2 regions of the Streptomyces sp. CS113 genome follow, and region 1 is predicted to be linked to the other one. Evidence: riboswitches for the same ligand, from Rfam matches in the RefSeq annotation. Region 1 holds a riboswitch; the other holds the start of a gene.
What was found. A riboswitch is a leader RNA that binds a small molecule or an ion and turns the genes downstream of it on or off. The one in region 1 is predicted to bind S-adenosylmethionine.
Positions count from the first base shown of each region.

Region 1 (8,330 bases):
TACCCCGCGCAGAATCCACCGCATGGTCTTCTCCCGCCGGATGGCGGCCCTCGCGGCCGTCGTCCTGATCCCCCTCGGCATCGCCGCGACCAGCTTCGCCCTGACCGACAGCCCGCAGGAGCCCAAGGTCCCGGCCAAGGTGGAGCTGGAGAGCGGCTCCCCCACCCCGGCGCCGACCTCCTCCTCGCCCGAGCCGACGCCCAGCGATCAGGTGGTGACACGGCCGCCGGTCACCGACGGCCCTTCGGATGACGACGATGACGACGACCGCGGCGGGGACACCGACGACGGCCCCGGAGACGGAGCGGGCGACGGGTGAGCGCGAGCGCCGCCGGGTCTCGGCCCGGGTCCGCATCCTGCTGTGGCTGCTGCTCGTGATGGCGGTCGCGCTGGCCTCGGTGGCGGCGACCACCCGGTCGATCCTGCTGCGCGACACCGACCAGCGGATCAACGGCCTGCTCGCGCAGGAGGCCGGCGAGTTCGCCAACTTCGAGGAGCAGGGCTTCGACCCGGAGACGGGCCGCCCGTTCACCGACCCGGGGCGGCTGCTGCGGGTCTTCCTGGAGCGGCAGTACGCCGACCTGGACGAGGAACTGGTCGGGCTGGTCGGCGAGGTGGGCAGCCGGCCCACGCAGATCATCCAGCAGCGCGAGATCCCGGTCGGCCGGCCCCTGCACGAGGACGCCGACGCCCGGCGCCGCATCTACGCCTCCCCCGACTCCTCCGGCACCCTGGACCGGCCCGAGGGCGAGATCCGCTGGGCCAAGGTCACCGTGGCCCGCTACGGCGGCGAACCGGCGGCCGCGTTCGTGGTCGCCTTCCACCCGGGGCGCGAACAGGCCCGCGCGGACGAGGTGTTCCGCGTCCTGCTCGCCATCTCCGGCGTCGCCCTGCTGATGACGACCGGCATCGCCTGGGTGGTGGCGGGCCGCATCCTGAAACCGGTGCGGCTGGTGCGCACGACCGCGGCCCAGCTCACCGAGCAGGACCTGACCCGGCGCATCCCGGTGCACGGCCACGACGACGTGGCGGCCCTCGCCGAGACGTTCAACGCCATGCTGGACCGGCTGGAGCGCGCCTTCGCCACCCAGCGCCGGTTCGTCGACGACGCGGGCCACGAACTGCGCACCCCGATCACCATCGTGCGCGGCCACCTGGAGCTGATGGGCGACGATCCGGCCGAGCGCGAGGAGACCGTCCGCCTCGTCACCGACGAACTGGACCGGATGAGCCGCATCGTCGAGGACCTGCTGCTGCTCGCCAAGGCCGAACGCCCGGACTTCGTCACCCCCGAGCCGGTGCAGCTGGCCGAACTCACCGCCGACGTCTACGTCAAGGCCCGCACCCTCGGCGACCGGGAGTGGGTGCTGGACTCGGTCGCCGACCGGGAGGCCCTCCTCGACCCGCAGCGGATCACCCAGGCCATGGTGCAGCTCGCGCAGAACGCCGTGCAGCACACCACGGCCGGCCAGCGGGTCCGCATAGGCTCCCGCGCCGACGGTGCGCGCATCGAGCTGTACGTCGCCGACTCGGGACCCGGCGTCCAGCCGCAGGACGCCGAGGTGATCTTCGAACGGTTCCGGCGCGGCACGGCCCGGCGCGGGGTGCGCGGCACGGGCGCCGGGCTCGGGCTGTCGATCGTGCGGGCGATCGCCGTGGGCCACGGCGGCCGGGTCGACCTGCGCACCACCGAGGGCGGCGGCGCCACCTTCGTCCTCACCCTGGACTGAACCCCCGGAGCTGCACCGAACCCCGAAGAAGAGGCTTCCATGAACCGCATCCTCATCGTCGAGGACGAGGAGCGCATCGCCTCCTTCGTCGAGAAGGGCCTGCGCGCCAACGGCTTCACCACCACCGCGGTCGCCGACGGCGACGCCGCCTACGAGTACGCCCTCACCGGCGGCTTCGACCTCGTCGTCCTGGACATCGGGCTGCCCGGCCGGGACGGCTTCACGGTCCTGCGGGAGCTGCGTGAGGCCCGGGTGACCACCCCCGTCATCGTGCTGACCGCCCGGGACTCGGTACGGGACACGGTGGCCGGCCTGGAGGGCGGCGCCGACGACTGGATGACCAAGCCGTTCCGCTTCGAGGAACTGCTGGCCCGGGTGCGGCTGCGCCTGCGCACGGCGGCCAGGGCGCCGGAGGTGACGGTGCTGAAGTCGGGGTCGCTCAGCCTCGACCTGCGCACCCGCCGGGCCCGGGCCGAGGGCCGCACGGTGGACCTGACGGCACGTGAGTTCGTGCTGCTCGAGCTGTTCCTGCGCCACCCGGGGCAGGTACTGTCCCGCGAGCAGATCCTGTCGCACGTGTGGGGCTACGACTTCGACCCGGGCTCCAACATCGTGGACGTGTACGTGCGGGCCCTGCGCAAGAAGCTGGGCGCCCAGCAGGTGGAGACGGTGCGCGGGATGGGGTACCGGCTGCCGACCTGGTGAGGCCCGCGTCCGGCCCGGTCCGGTGAAGTTTCCTTCATGTGACCCTCATTGAGGGCTCACCGCCCCCGTGGACGCTCGAGGCGTGACGTTGAACCTCCGCCTCGCGGCGGCCCTGTGCGCGGCGCTGTCCCTGTGCGCGCTGCTGGCGATCCCCGCCAACTTCCCCGCCCTGGGCGGCGACGCGCGCCTGACCCTCGCCGTGTTCGCGCTGGCCACCTGCGCCTGGATCGGTACGCCGATCGACGACACGTACATCGCGCTGGGGGCCGGACTGGCCCTCACCGCGACCGGCGTCATCAGCAGCGACACCCTCTTCGGCACCCTCGGTGAGGACACGGTGTGGCTGCTGATCTGCGCCTTCGTACTGGCGGCCGCGGTCGCCCGGACGGGGCTCGCGGGGCGGGCCGCGGCGTTCCTGGTGGGCGGGGCGCGCACGGTGCGGCAGTTGGTGCACCTGACGACGGCCGCGCTGGTCGTCACGGCCTTCGCGGTGCCGGCCACCTCGGGCCGGGCGGCGCTCGCGCTGCCGGTGTTCCTCGCCCTCGCCAAGGCGCTCGCCGAGCGGAAGCGACTGGTCGTGATGCTGGCACTGCTGTTCCCGACCGTGATCCTGCTGTCGGCGGTGGCGACCCTGATCGGTGCCGGTGCGCATCTGATCACGGTGTCGGTGCTGTGGGAGGCGACCGGGGACCGGATCGGGTTCACCCAGTGGCTGCTGCTCGGCCTGCCGCTGGCGGTCGCCTCCTCCCACCTCGCCGCCGAGACGGTCCTGCTGACGACCACGCGGCGCGCGGACCGCGCGGGCCCCGTCCGCATCACCGCCGAGGAGATACAGCGGCACAGCGAGAGCCCGGTCACCGGCGCGTGGACGCAGGCGGAGAAGCGCTGCGCGCTGCTGCTGGCCACGGTGGTGGCCCTGTGGTGCAGCGAGCCCCTGCACCGGGTCTCCCCCGCCGTGGTGGCGCTGATCGGCGCGGTCGTCGCCTCCTCCCCCGCGCTGGGCACCGTACGGCTCAAGGACGCGCTGAAGACCGTCCCGTGGTCGCTGCTGCTGTTCATGGCGGCCACGATGGCGATGGGCGTCGCGCTGGCCGACTCCGGTGCGGCGAGGTGGCTGGTGTCGGGCCTGCCCGCGGACGTCGCCCCGGGGGTCTTCCTCGGCGTGGTGGTCGCGGTGAGCACGGCGGCCCACCTCGTCCTCCAGTCCCGCTCGGCCCGCTCCTCCGTCCTGGTCCCACTGGTGATCGCGGCGGCCGTCGGCGCCGGGGTCAACCCGGTCGCCGCCGCGCTCGCGTCGACCGCGGCGGCCGGGTTCTGCCACACCCTCCCGGCCTCCGCCAAGCCGGTCACGCTGTTCTCCGACGTCCCCGGCGTCCCCACCTACACCCCGCGCGACCTGCTGCGGCTGTCCGCCGTCCTGGCCCCGCTGTCCGCCCTGCTCGTGCTGTTCTTCGCCGCCGCGGTCTGGCCGCTGCTCGGCGTGCCCGTGACCCGCTGAAGGAGCCGTCCGTGTCTTCTCCGTCCTGTGTACTCAACCGTGTCGTCGTCGCCCCCAGCGGCTTCAAGGAGTCCCTGTCCGCCCAGGCCGCCGCCGACGCCATCGCGGCGGGCGTCCGCCGGGTGCTGCCGGACGCCGAGATCGACCGGATCCCCCTGGTCGACGGCGGCGAGGGCACCGCCGTCGCGCTGGCGTCGGCGACCGGCGGACGGCTGGTCGCGCTCGCCGCCACCGGTCCGGTCGGCGACCGGATCGGCACCCACTTCGCCCTGCTCGGCGCCCGGGACACGGCGGTGGTGGAGATGGCGGCCGTGGCCGGCCTGTCCCTGGTGCCCCGCGCCCTGCGCGACCCGGGCGTCACCACCACGTACGGCGTCGGCGAGCTGCTCCGCGCCGCGCTCGACACCGGGGTGCGGCGCGTCCTGGTCGGCTGCGGCGACTCGGGCACCTCCGACGGGGGCGCGGGCGCGCTCCAGGCGCTCGGGGCCCGGCTGCTGGACGCGGACGGCTTCGAACTGGGCCCCGGCGGACGGGAGCTGAACCGCCTGGTCCGCATCGACGCGTCGGGGCTGGACGCCCGGCTGAAGGACACCGAGCTGCTCGTCGCCTGCAACCCGTACAACGTGCTGTGCGGACCGCGGGGCGTGGCCCGGGTGTTCGGACCGCAGAAGGGGGCGACGCCCGCGCAGGTCGAGGAGTTGTCGGCCGGGCTGGAGAACTGGGCGCGCGTCCTCACCCGCGACCTCGGCACCGTCGGCACCGACCTGCGGACGGGCCCGGGCACCGGCGCCTCCGGCGGTCTCGGCGCGGGGCTCGCCGCCGTCGGCGCGCGGCTGCTGCCCCGCTTCGACGTGCTCCTCGACCATGTCGACCTGGACGCCCGCCTCGCCCGCGCCGACCTGGTCCTCACCGCCGAGGGCGCCCTGGACCACCAGACGCCGCGCGGCAAGGTCCCGGCCGAGGTGGCCCGCCGCGCCAAGCTCTCCGGCCGGCCCGTCCTCGCCCTGGCCGGCACCCTCGGCGAGGGCGCACACGAGGTGCCGGGGGTGGACGCCTGCCACGGGATCATGCCGGCGCCGATGGCCCTGGCGGACGCGCTGCTGCGCGCCTCCGAACTCCTCACGGACGCCACGGAGCGGGCGCTGCGGATGGTGGTGCTGGGGTCGCGGCTGCCGGGCCGGGCGGCTCAGGCGCCGGTACCCGCCGTGGCGGCGGGAGCGGCGGAGGTGGTGTCGGGCACGCAGCGCCCGTCCTCGGTGCGGTAGTTCCAGCGGGCGCCGTCGCTCACCAGTTCCCGGACGGCGCCCACGAACCGCTCGACGTGCTCGTCGGGGGTGCCCGCGCCGAAGCTGACGCGGATGGCGTTGAGGGACTTCTCGCCGGGCGACGCCTCGGGCGCCCCGCACTCGCCCTGCGCCTGCGGGTCGCTGCCGAGCAGGGTGCGCAGCAGCGGGTGGGCGCAGAACAGGCCGTCGCGCACGCCGATGCCGTACTCGGCGGAGAGCGCGGCGGCGAAGTGCGAGCTGTTCCAGCCCTCGACGACGAAGGACAGCACCCCGACGCGCGGCGCGTCGTCCCCGAAGAGGGACAGGACGCGCACCTCGGGCACCTCGGCGAGGCCCTCGCGCACCTTCCGGATCAGGTACTCCTCGCGGGCGACCAGCGAGTCGAACCCGGCCTCGGTGAGCGCCTTGCAGGCGGAGGCGATCGCATAGGCGCCGATGACGTTGGGCGACCCGGCCTCGTGCCGTGCGGCGCTGTCGTGCCACCGCACGTCCACGCCGCCGTCCGCGCGCCGGGAGACGCTGCGGCTGGCGCCGCCGCCGGCCAGGTACGGCTCGGCCTCGCGCAGCCAGTCGGCCCGCCCGGCGAGCACGCCGGAGCCGAAGGGCGCGTACAGCTTGTGCCCGGAGAAGGCGACCCAGTCGACGTCCAGGTCGCGCACGCTCACCGGGTGGTGCGGGGCGAGCTGGGCGGCGTCCAGCACGATCCGGGCGCCGTGCGCGTGGGCGGCGGCGGCCAGTTCCCGCACCGGCCACAGCTCACCGGTGACGTTGGAGGCGCCGGTGACGCAGACCAGGGCGGGCCCGTACGGCTCGCGGGCGGCGAGGGCCCGCTCCAGGGTCTCGACGGCCTGCGCGGGCGTGCGCGGGGCGTCGAGGTAGGTCACGTCGGCGTCCCGCCAGGGCAGCAGCGAGGCATGGTGCTCGGTCTCGAAGACGAAGACCCGGCAGCCGGCGGGCAGCGCGGCGGCGAGCAGGTTCAGGGAGTCGGTGGTGGACCGGGTGAAGACCACCTGGTCCTCGTCCCGGCAGCCGAGGAACTCGGCGACGGCCTTGCGGGCGTTCTCGAACAGGTCGGTCGACAACTGCGAGAGGTACCCGGCGCCCCGGTGCACGCTGCCGTAGTACGGGGCGTAGGCGGCCACGTCGTCCCAGACCCGCTGGAGCGCGGGCGCGCTGGCGGCGTAGTCGAGCGCGGCGTAGGTGACCTCCCCGCCGGTGACGAGCGGCACGGTGACGTCCCGGCCGAGGACGGGCAGCGGGGTGGCGACAGCGGTGGGTACGGACATGGCGGACTCCCGTGAGGACCAGCGCGCGGCGGGGCGCTGTGAAAGTGAAGAGAAGAAGGGTGCGTGCGGAGGCGGGGCTCTGCGGCCCTATCGCATTCGCTGGTTCACGGAAGACTCCCTCGGACGACCCAGGACCCCTGGTTCCGCGAGGGGTCCGCGCTTGCCGTGGACCTTGCTGTCCACGACCTGGTCTTCACCCGGGGCACCCCGCCACGGACGGAGGGTTGCCGGACAGTCGGCCGGGGCCTCATGACTGTCACTCATGACCTGTCGAAAAACCTAGGGGAAAAGATCGGCGTCCCGCAACCCGGGTCCGGATCGCGGGACGCACGTCACAGGTACGGCCGTACTGCCGCTCAGCCGTTGCTGACGGCCACCCAGCGCTCCAGCACCCGCCGGGCCGCCCCGGAGTCGATCGCCTCGGCCGCCCGGTCCATGCCGGCCCGCAGCTGCGCCGCCAGGGGCTCCGCGCCGGGGTTCAGGGCCACCAGGGCCGCGGCCGAGTTCAGCAGGACGGCGTCCCGCACCGGGCCGGTCTCGCCGGCCAGCAGGCGGCGGGCGACGTCTGCGTTGTAGGAGGCGTCGGCGCCGCGCAGCGCCTCGACCGGCACCAGCTCGAGGCCGACGTCCCGCGGGTCGAAGGTCTCTTCGGTGACCCGGCCGTCGCGCACCGTCCACACCCGGGACGTGGCGGTGGTGGTCAGCTCGTCGAGACCGTCGTCGCCGCGGAAGACCAGCGACGAGTGGCCGCGCTCGGCGAAGACACCGGCGATGATCGGCGCCATCCGGGCGTGCGCCACCCCGATCGCCTGGGCCTTCACCCGGGCGGGGTTGGTCAGCGGGCCCAGGAAGTTGAACACCGTGCGGATGCCGAGCTGACCGCGGGCCGCCGCCACATGGCGCAGCGCCGGGTGGAACTTCACGGCGAAGCAGAAGGTGATGCCGGCTTCCTCGGCGACCTCCGCCACCCGCTTCGGCGTCAGCTCCAGATTGACGCCGAGCTTCTCCAGGACGTCGGAGGCCCCGGACGCCGAGGAGGCGGCCCGGTTGCCGTGCTTGACGACCTTGGCGCCCGTGCCGGCCACGACGATCGCGGACATGGTGGAGATGTTGACGGTCTTGGCGCCGTCGCCGCCGGTGCCGACGATGTCGACGGTCTCCCCCGGCACCTCGATCACGTTGGCGTGCTCGTACATGGTGCGGACCAGCCCGGAGATCTCCTCGACCGTCTCGCCCTTGAACCGCAGACCCACCGCGAAGGCGGCGATCTGCGCGTCGGTCGCCTCGCCGCGCATGATCACGTCCAGCGCCCAGGCGGTGTCGTCCGCGCTCAGGTCGCGGCCGTCCAGCAGTTTGTTCAGCAGGGCGGGCCAGGAGCGGTCCGCCGTGGTGTCGCCTCCAGCGGGGGTCACAGCGCTCATAGCCGCTCCTGAATCGTGTGTGTCGTCGACGGGGATCGTGCTCCCACCCTATCCAGCCGCGGGCACGGCGAAGGGCCCCGTCCGCAGACCGGAACGGGGCCCTTCGACCGTGGTGTGGCGACGCTGGAGGGTCAGTGGTGGCCGTGGCCGCTCGTGATCTCCTTGTACTCCTCGACGGTCGGCTTCGGAATCTGCGACTCCTCGCCGTAGTACGACTCGCTGAGCTTGGCACGGAGCTTCTGCGTGCCGCGCACCTTGCGCTCGACGCCGTTCTCGTCGACCGTCGGGCCGATCTCGGCCGGCTTGTACTGCTCGTGCGCCGTGAGCGTGTGCAGCTGCTCCTGGCTGAGCGGCTCGTGCACCTCGATGAACTCACCGTGCGGCAGGCGCTTGATGATGCCGGA
Region 1 covers NZ_KZ195574.1:6,298,026-6,306,355, reverse strand. Annotated here, with positions in the region: gene B9W62_RS28280 (small secreted hydrophilic protein) at 23-319, shown strand; gene B9W62_RS28275 (sensor histidine kinase) at 258-1,730, shown strand; gene B9W62_RS28270 (response regulator transcription factor) at 1,770-2,435, shown strand; gene B9W62_RS28265 (SLC13 family permease) at 2,518-3,933, shown strand; gene B9W62_RS28260 (glycerate kinase) at 3,945-5,198, shown strand; gene B9W62_RS28255 (aminotransferase class V-fold PLP-dependent enzyme) at 5,120-6,505, opposite strand; SAM riboswitch class IV at 6,657-6,773, opposite strand; gene trpD (anthranilate phosphoribosyltransferase) at 6,862-7,926, opposite strand; gene B9W62_RS28245 (cytochrome bc1 complex cytochrome b subunit) at 8,058-8,330, opposite strand, start outside.

Region 2 (8,330 bases), 1.5 Mb from region 1:
CGCGTCCTCGCCCAGCTCCTCGTACGCCCCCGCCTCCCGCGACAGCACCAGCGCGCACCCCGTGTCGGAGACGACCGGCACCTCCCTCGCGACGAGGTTCATCCCGTCCCGCACGGGGTTGACGAGCGCCACGTCCGCCAGCCGGTACGCCGCCAGCGACCGGGCGAAGTCGTCCTTCAGGTTCAGCACGACCGGCGTCCAGCCCGGCGTGCCGAACTCCTCGTTGACGGCCTCCGCGACCCGCCGCACCTCGGCGGTGTAGTCCCGGTACACGGCGAGGTCCTGCCGCGAGGGGTAGGCGAACGCGACGTGCACGACCCGCTCGCGCCACTCGGGCCGCCCCGCCAGCAGCTCCCGGTAGGCCAGCAGCCCCCGCACGATGTTCTTGGACAGCTCGGTCCGGTCCACCCGCACGATCGTGCGGCGCCCCTGGCCGATCTGCTCCCGCAGCTCCGCCATCCGCTCCTCGACATCGGCCTCGTGCGACCGCTTGCGCAGGAAGTCGCCGTCGGCGCCGAGCCCGTGCACGCCGATCTCCGTGCCGCCGAGCCCGCCGACCACGGCGTCGCAGCAGGCGCTGAACGCGTCGGCCCAGCGCCGGGTGAGGAAGCCGAGCCGGTCGGCGCCCAGCATCCCGCGCAGCACCTGCTCGGCGATGTCGTCCGGCAGCAGCCGGAAGTAGTCGACCGGGGCCCACGGCGTGTGCGAGAAGTGCCCGATCCTGAGGTCGGGCCGCAGCTCGCGCAGCATCCCCGGCACCAGCGTCAGGTGGTAGTCCTGCACGATCGCGACCGCGCCCTCGGCCGCCTCCTCGGCCAGCGCCTCCGCGAAGGCCCGGTTGTACGCCTCGTAGGAGGCCCACTGCCGCCGGAACTCCGCGTCGAAGACGGGCTCCAGAGGCGTCTGGTAGAGCATGTGGTGCACGAACCACAGCACGCTGTTGGCGATCCCGTTGTACGCGTCCGCGTGCACGTCGGCCGGTACGTCCAGCATCCGCACGCCGTCCTCGCCGACCCCGCGCCGCACCGCCTCGCGGTCGCCGTCGCCCAGCGCCGAGCACACCCACAGCGCGCCGGCGTCGGGCCCGATGGCCGACAGCCCCGAGACCAGCCCGCCCCCGCCCCGTTTGGCGTGCAGCGACCCGTCCTCCCGCACCTCGTACGAGACGGGCCCCCGGTTGGAGGCGACCAGCACCTGAGCAGCACCGAACCTAGAAGCCATGGCCTCAACCTAGCCCGACCCCTCGAACCTCAAACGTTCCCCGGTGTCACCCCGACGGCGATTCGGTCACGCGTCTTGTGTGAAAAGTGTGAACAGGTTGAGGATGTGCGGTGCACATTTCAACTTCTTGGGGGGTGGGCGCACCATGCCCATACGCACACGGCACCGGCGCACGAGCAGACTCGCGGGCACGGCGGCACTGATCGCGGCCTTCGCGCTGGCCCTGGCCGGCTGCGGGGACGGCGACGCGAGCAGCACGGCGGACGAGACTCCCGCGAAGGCCGCGGCCTCCGCCACCGGCACGGCCACGCCGAGCAGCAGTCCCACTCCCGAGGCGTCCCCCGGCACCGAGTCCCCGACTCCCACCCCGACTCCCACCCCGACCGCCGTCACGCTGCCGGACCTCACCGGCGGCAGCATCGGGGCGGCCGTCAGCGCGGCCGAGAAGGCACACGTCGGCTACACCGTGCGCCTCCAGGGCACCGGACAGCGGGCCTCCTCCTGGGGCAGCGGCGAGAAGGTCTGCGAGCAGAGCGGCGGCTCCGGTGCCGTGACGTTCACCGTTCCGCGTGACGGCCGTGACTGCGCCGGCCGCCTGCTGCACACTCCCGAGCCGACCCCCGAGCCGTCGAAGACCCGGGACGGCGGCACGGGCGGCACCACCGGTGGCGGCACCGGGGGCGGCGGCAGCGGTACCTGCGAGCTGAAGAGCCCGGCCGGCAACTGCTACGCCGACGGCCAGTTCTGCGCCAAGAAGCACCGGGGTCTGAGCACCCACGGCCGCGGCGGCGAGTACCTGACCTGCGAGCCGGACTCCGCCGGCCGGTGGCGCTGGTCGGACGGCGTCCCCGGCTGAGGCCCGGAGGTCAGGCCACCCGCCGGGTCGCGTACTCCGTGATCTCCGTCATCGGGGGGCGTTCCTCGGTGTCCACGGCGTAGGTGTGCGGCTCGAAGCCGTCGACGCCGCGTTCGAACTGGGTGAGGGCCGGCCGGACCAGGTGGCCGCGGGCCAGCCGGAGCTGGGCGGTGCGGTAGATCGCGGCGGCCATCCGGCCCAGGGCCCGGCCGTCCTGGTGGCGGTGGACGCGGACCCCCACGTCGACCTGCGCGAGCGCGTCCAGGCCCACCAGGTGCAGGGCGTCCACCAGCATGCCCAGCTCGACGCCGTAGCCGACCGGGAAGGGGAGCCGTTCCAGCAGGGAGCGGCGGGCCGCGTACTCGCCGCCCAGCGGCTGGACGAAGCCGGCCAGCTGCGGCCAGTGCATGTTGAGCAGCGGGCGGGCCATCAGCTCCGTGACCCGGCCGCCCTGGCCGGGGGCGGTGCCGAGCGGCCGGTCGTACATGGCCTTGACCAGGTGCACGTCCGGGTCGGTGAGCAGCGGGCCCACGATCCCGGAGACGAAGTCGGCCGAGAACTCGCGCAGGTCGGCGTCGACGAAGCAGACGATGTCCCCGCCGGTGACCAGCAGCGAACGCCACAGCACCTCGCCCTTGCCGGGCACGGCGGGGATGCGGGGCAGGATCGCGTCCCGGTGGACGACGCGCGCGCCGGCCGCCGCGGCCACCTCCGACGTGCGGTCGCTCGACCCGGAGTCCACGACCACGATCTCGTCGACCAGCGGGACCCCGAGCACCAGCTCCCGCCGGATCACCGCGACGATGTCGCCGACCGTCGCCTCCTCGTCCAGGGCGGGGAGCACCACGCTGACCGACTGCCCGGTGGCGTGCTTGGCGGACAGAAGGTGCTGGACCGGCCGGTCCCCGGCGGCCCAGGAGCGTGCGTCCAGCCAGCGCTCGACTTCTTCCAGCACGTCCCGAGGTCTCCTTCGTGATCCGTTGTGATCCATCTCGCGGTACGGACGACTATCTCAACCGTCCTGGCCTTCGGTTACAGTCTTGAACAACGCGTGGGACCACCGCATGCCGGGGTCGCCGCGTGTACCAGCGAAACAACTTCACACCGCTCATCCAGAGGGGCAGAGGGATACGGCCCGATGAAGCCCCGGCAACCCTCCAGTCGGTTCTTGTCACACGGACGTGGCGAGGCTCCCGGCTAGGGAAGGTGCCAAATCCGTCTCACGGCGAGATGCGTCGTGAGGAAGATGAGGAGAAAGGGCCTCGCCTCCATGGCTGTGCAGACTGCCGAAACCTCCACGAACCCCACCGACGCCGCCGTCGACCTCGGCCCCGCCGCCGCGCTGAGCTGCCGGGAGTGCGGCCACCGGGTTCCGCTCGGACCGGTCTTCGCCTGCGAAGAGTGTTTCGGCCCCCTCGAGATCGCCTACGACTTCTCCGCCTACGACAGTGAAGAGCTGCGCAAGCGGATCGAAGCGGGCCCCGCGAACATCTGGCGCTACGCCCCCCTGCTGCCCGTCCCGGCCGACGTCGCGACCAAGCCGAACATCAACCCCGGCTGGACCAAGCTCGTCAAGGCCGACAACCTCGCCCGCGAGCTGGGCGTCACCGGCGGGCTCTACGTCAAGGACGACTCCGGCAACCCCACGCACTCCTTCAAGGACCGCGTCGTCGCCCAGGCCATCGAGGCCGCCCGCGCCTTCGGCTTCACCACCCTGTCCTGCTCCTCCACCGGCAACCTCGCCGGGGCCGTCGGCGCCGCCGCCGCCCGGGCCGGCTTCCGCTCCTGCGTGTTCATCCCGCACGACCTGGAGCAGGGCAAGGTCGTCATGGCCGCCGTCTACGGCGGTGAGCTGGTCGGCATCGAGGGCAACTACGACGACGTGAACCGCTTCTGCTCCGAGCTGATCGGCGACCCGGCCGGCGAGGGCTGGGGCTTCGTCAACGTCAACCTGCGGCCGTACTACGCCGAGGGTTCCAAGACCCTCGCGTACGAGATCTGCGAGCAGCTCGGCTGGCAGCTGCCCGACCAGATCGTCGTGCCGATCGCCTCCGGCTCCCAGCTGACGAAGATCGACAAGGGGCTGAAGGAGCTGATCGAGCTGGGCCTGGTCGAGGACAAGCCCTACAAGATCTTCGGCGCGCAGGCCGAGGGCTGCTCGCCGGTCTCCACCGCGTACAAGGCCGGGCACGACGTGGTCCGCCCGCAGAAGCCCAACACCATCGCCAAGTCGCTGGCCATCGGCAACCCGGCCGACGGCCCCTATGTCCTCGACATCGCCCGCCGTACCGGCGGCGCCGTGGAGGACGTGACCGACGAGCAGGTCGTGGACGCGATCAAGCTGCTCGCCCGCACGGAGGGCATCTTCGCGGAGACGGCGGGCGGCGTGACGGTCGGCGTCACCAAGAAGCTGATCGAGAACGGCGTCCTCGACCCCTCGCTCACCACCGTCGTCCTGAACACCGGCGACGGCCTGAAGACCCTCGACGCGGTGGCCGGCACCGGCCTCACCGCCACCATCCGCCCGAACCTGGACTCCTTCCGAGAGGCTGGCCTCGCATGAGCGTGACCGTTCGCATCCCGACCATCCTGCGCACCTACACCGGCGGCAAGGCCGAGGTGAGCGCCGACGGGGCCAACCTCGGGGAGGTCATCTCCGACCTGGAGAAGAACCACACCGGCATCGCCGCCCGCGTCCTGGACGACCAGGGCAAGCTGCGCCGCTTCGTCAACGTCTACGTCAACGACGACGACGTCCGCTTCGAGCAGGGTCTGGAGACGGCGACGCCGGACGGCGCGGGCGTCTCGATCATCCCGGCGGTGGCCGGCGGCTGACGCGGTCACCGATGCGGGACTGATCCACCGCAGATACACCTTGTAGTGCGTATTGCCCTCTCCGTAAGAGAAACGGAGGGGGCAATTCCATGTGGTTGAGCGCGGTAGAGTTGGGGAACGCGCTCCCGATCAGCACAACGGGAACCGTTAATTCCTGCCGCCCGCCCGACAAGAAGCAGCCAAAGTGCGAGCGTATTTCGCGGCTTTTGTTCCCTTTGCGTGACCCGACTTGACCCGAATTCAGGCGAATTCTCGCCACATTCCGGACCGGGTGCGTCCAGATTTCTCGTCCGATTGACCTGTTGCAGACGGCAGTTGGACAGATACATTCAGCCGCGGTCGACGCGTTCCGGCGCACGCCCCCAGTCGTGAGGGGGCGAGGTCTGACCCGGATTCGCGAAGTGCGGATCTGTGCAAGGGCCAGTAATAGGGGAGTTAGGCATGGCTCAGGGCACCGTCAAGTGGTTCAACGCGGAGAAGGGGTACGGCTTCATCGCGGTCGACGGTGGTGCGGATGTTTTCGTCCACTACAGCGCGATTCAGATGGACGGCTACCGCACCCTCGAAGAAGGCCAGCGGGTCGAGTTCGAGATCTCGCAGGGTCAGAAGGGCCCGCAGGCCGACATGGTTCGCCTCAGCGCCTGAGACGCGCGGCCACCGCAGCACCCGGTCTTCATCCGAAGGGCCCGTACCTCCTGGGTACGGGCCCTTCGGCCTGCCCGGACGTCCCTCGTCCCCTTGTTCGCGGGTGGCTGACGGCGGGGCCCGATCCCCGAGAGGCGCTTGCACTCGATGGGGGCGAGTGCTAATCATTGGCGTTAGCACTCTGAAGGTGAGAGTGACAACGAAGGACCGGGTCGGTGAGGCCCGCGGGCCGGGTGGGGAAGGAACCACGCGGTCGGCGAGCCGTCCGTCGCGGGCGCGGGCGCGGTCCGAAGGAATCACCCCCAGTCCTGGAGGGACCACTTCACATGGCCAAGATCATCGCGTTCGACGAGGAGGCGCGGCGCGGCCTCGAGCGCGGCATGAACCAGCTCGCGGACGCCGTCAAGGTGACGCTCGGCCCCAAGGGCCGCAACGTCGTCCTCGAGAAGAAGTGGGGCGCCCCCACGATCACCAACGATGGTGTCTCCATCGCCAAGGAGATCGAGCTCGAGGACCCGTACGAGAAGATCGGCGCCGAGCTGGTCAAGGAAGTCGCCAAGAAGACGGACGACGTCGCCGGTGACGGTACGACCACCGCGACCGTCCTCGCCCAGGCCCTGGTCAAGGAAGGCCTGCGCAACGTCGCCGCCGGCGCCAACCCGATGGCCCTCAAGCGCGGTATCGAGAAGGCCGTCGAGGCCGTCTCCGCCGCCCTGCTCGAGCAGGCCAAGGATGTCGAGACCAAGGAGCAGATCGCCTCCACGGCCTCCATCTCCGCCGCCGACACCCAGATCGGCGAGCTCATCGCCGAGGCCATGGACAAGGTCGGCAAGGAAGGCGTCATCACCGTCGAGGAGTCCCAGACCTTCGGTCTGGAGCTGGAGCTCACCGAGGGTATGCGCTTCGACAAGGGCTACATCTCGGCGTACTTCGCCACCGACATGGAGCGTATGGAGGCGTCGCTCGACGACCCGTACATCCTGATCGCCAACTCCAAGATCGGCAACGTCAAGGACCTGCTGCCGCTCCTGGAGAAGGTCATGCAGTCGGGCAAGCCGCTGCTGATCATCGCCGAGGACGTCGAGGGCGAGGCCCTGTCGACCCTGGTCGTCAACAAGATCCGCGGCACCTTCAAGTCCGTCGCCGTCAAGGCCCCGGGCTTCGGCGACCGCCGCAAGGCCATGCTCGGCGACATCGCCATCCTCACGGGCGGCGAGGTCATCTCCGAGGAGGTCGGCCTCAAGCTCGAGAACGCCACGCTGGACCTGCTGGGCAGCGCGCGCAAGGTCGTCATCACCAAGGACGAGACCACGATCGTGGACGGCGCCGGCTCGGCCGACCAGGTCCAGGGCCGGGTCAACCAGATCCGCGCCGAGATCGAGAACAGCGACTCGGACTACGACCGCGAGAAGCTCCAGGAGCGCCTGGCGAAGCTGGCCGGCGGCGTGGCCGTCATCAAGGCCGGTGCCGCCACCGAGGTCGAGCTCAAGGAGCGCAAGCACCGCATCGAGGACGCCGTTCGCAACGCGAAGGCGGCCGTCGAGGAGGGCATCGTCGCCGGTGGTGGCGTGGCCCTGCTCCAGGCCTCCCAGGTCTTCGAGAAGCTGGAGCTGACGGGTGACGAGGCGACCGGCGCCAACGCCGTGAAGCTCGCCCTTGAGGCCCCGCTGAAGCAGATCGCCGTCAACGGCGGTCTCGAGGGCGGCGTCGTCGTGGAGAAGGTCCGCAACCTGACCGTCGGCCACGGCCTGAACGCCGCCTCCGGTGAGTACGTCGACATGATCGCCGAGGGCATCATCGACCCGGCGAAGGTGACCCGCTCTGCCCTGCAGAACGCCGCCTCCATCGCCGCGCTGTTCCTCACCACCGAGGCCGTCATCGCCGACAAGCCCGAGAAGGCCGCTCCGGCGGGCGCCCCGGGCGGCATGCCGGGCGGTGACATGGACTTCTGATCGACCGGTTCCGGTTGATCGACCGTCCAGCACGGACCGAGGGCGGCACTCCCCGCGAGGGGGGTGCCGCCCTCGGGCGTGTCCGGCCCCCGCCCACCGCTCGCCCCTTCCGCCCCTCACTCCTTCCGCTGTGGCCCGGGTCACATCGGGGCGCCGGGCGGAATGGTCCGGCGGGGCCGGCCCGTTCCCGTTGGAGTGCGATGAATGCGCGCGCACATACCGACTGGTACCCCATCCCAGGAGCCCCCACGTGACCGTCACCCCCGCCGAGGCCACCCACCGTGCCGCCCAACTGCTCGCCCGCCCGGCCACCATCAACGGCCTCACCGTGCCCAACCGCATCGCGATGGCGCCGATGACCCGGATGTTCTCCCCCGGCGGCGTCCCCGGCGAGGACGTGGTGTCGTACTACTCCCGTCGCGCCGCCGCCGGTGTCGGACTGATCGTCACCGAGGGCACCTACGTCGGCCACGACTCGGCCGGGCAGAGCGACCGCGTCCCGCGCTTCCACGGCGAGGAGCAGCTCGCCGGGTGGGCGAAGGTCGCCGAGGCGGTGCACGCGGCGGGCGGCACGATCGTGCCGCAGCTGTGGCACATCGGCATGGTCCGCAAGGCCGGGGACCAGCCCTTCCCGGAGGCCCCCGCCGTCGGCCCGTCCGGCCTGCGCATCGGCGAGGACGAGCCCACCGGCACCGCGATGACCCAGCGCGACCTGGACGACGTCATCGGCGCCTTCGCCGAGTCCGCCGCGGCCGCCGAGCGCATCGGCTTCGACGGCGTGGAGATCCACGGCGCCCACGGCTACCTCGTCGACCAGTTCC
Region 2 covers NZ_KZ195574.1:4,802,778-4,811,107, forward strand. Annotated here, with positions in the region: gene B9W62_RS21440 (alpha,alpha-trehalose-phosphate synthase (UDP-forming)) at 1-1,221, opposite strand, end outside; gene B9W62_RS21445 (hypothetical protein) at 1,367-2,077, shown strand; gene B9W62_RS21450 (glucosyl-3-phosphoglycerate synthase) at 2,088-3,032, opposite strand; SAM riboswitch class I at 3,183-3,330, shown strand; gene thrC (threonine synthase) at 3,348-4,640, shown strand; gene B9W62_RS21460 (MoaD/ThiS family protein) at 4,637-4,912, shown strand; gene B9W62_RS21465 (cold-shock protein) at 5,354-5,557, shown strand; gene groL (chaperonin GroEL) at 5,884-7,509, shown strand; gene B9W62_RS21475 (NADH:flavin oxidoreductase) at 7,760-8,330, shown strand, end outside.
Region 2: linked by a shared signal. The riboswitch ahead of thrC (threonine synthase) and the one ahead of B9W62_RS28255 (aminotransferase class V-fold PLP-dependent enzyme) in region 1 are both predicted to bind S-adenosylmethionine.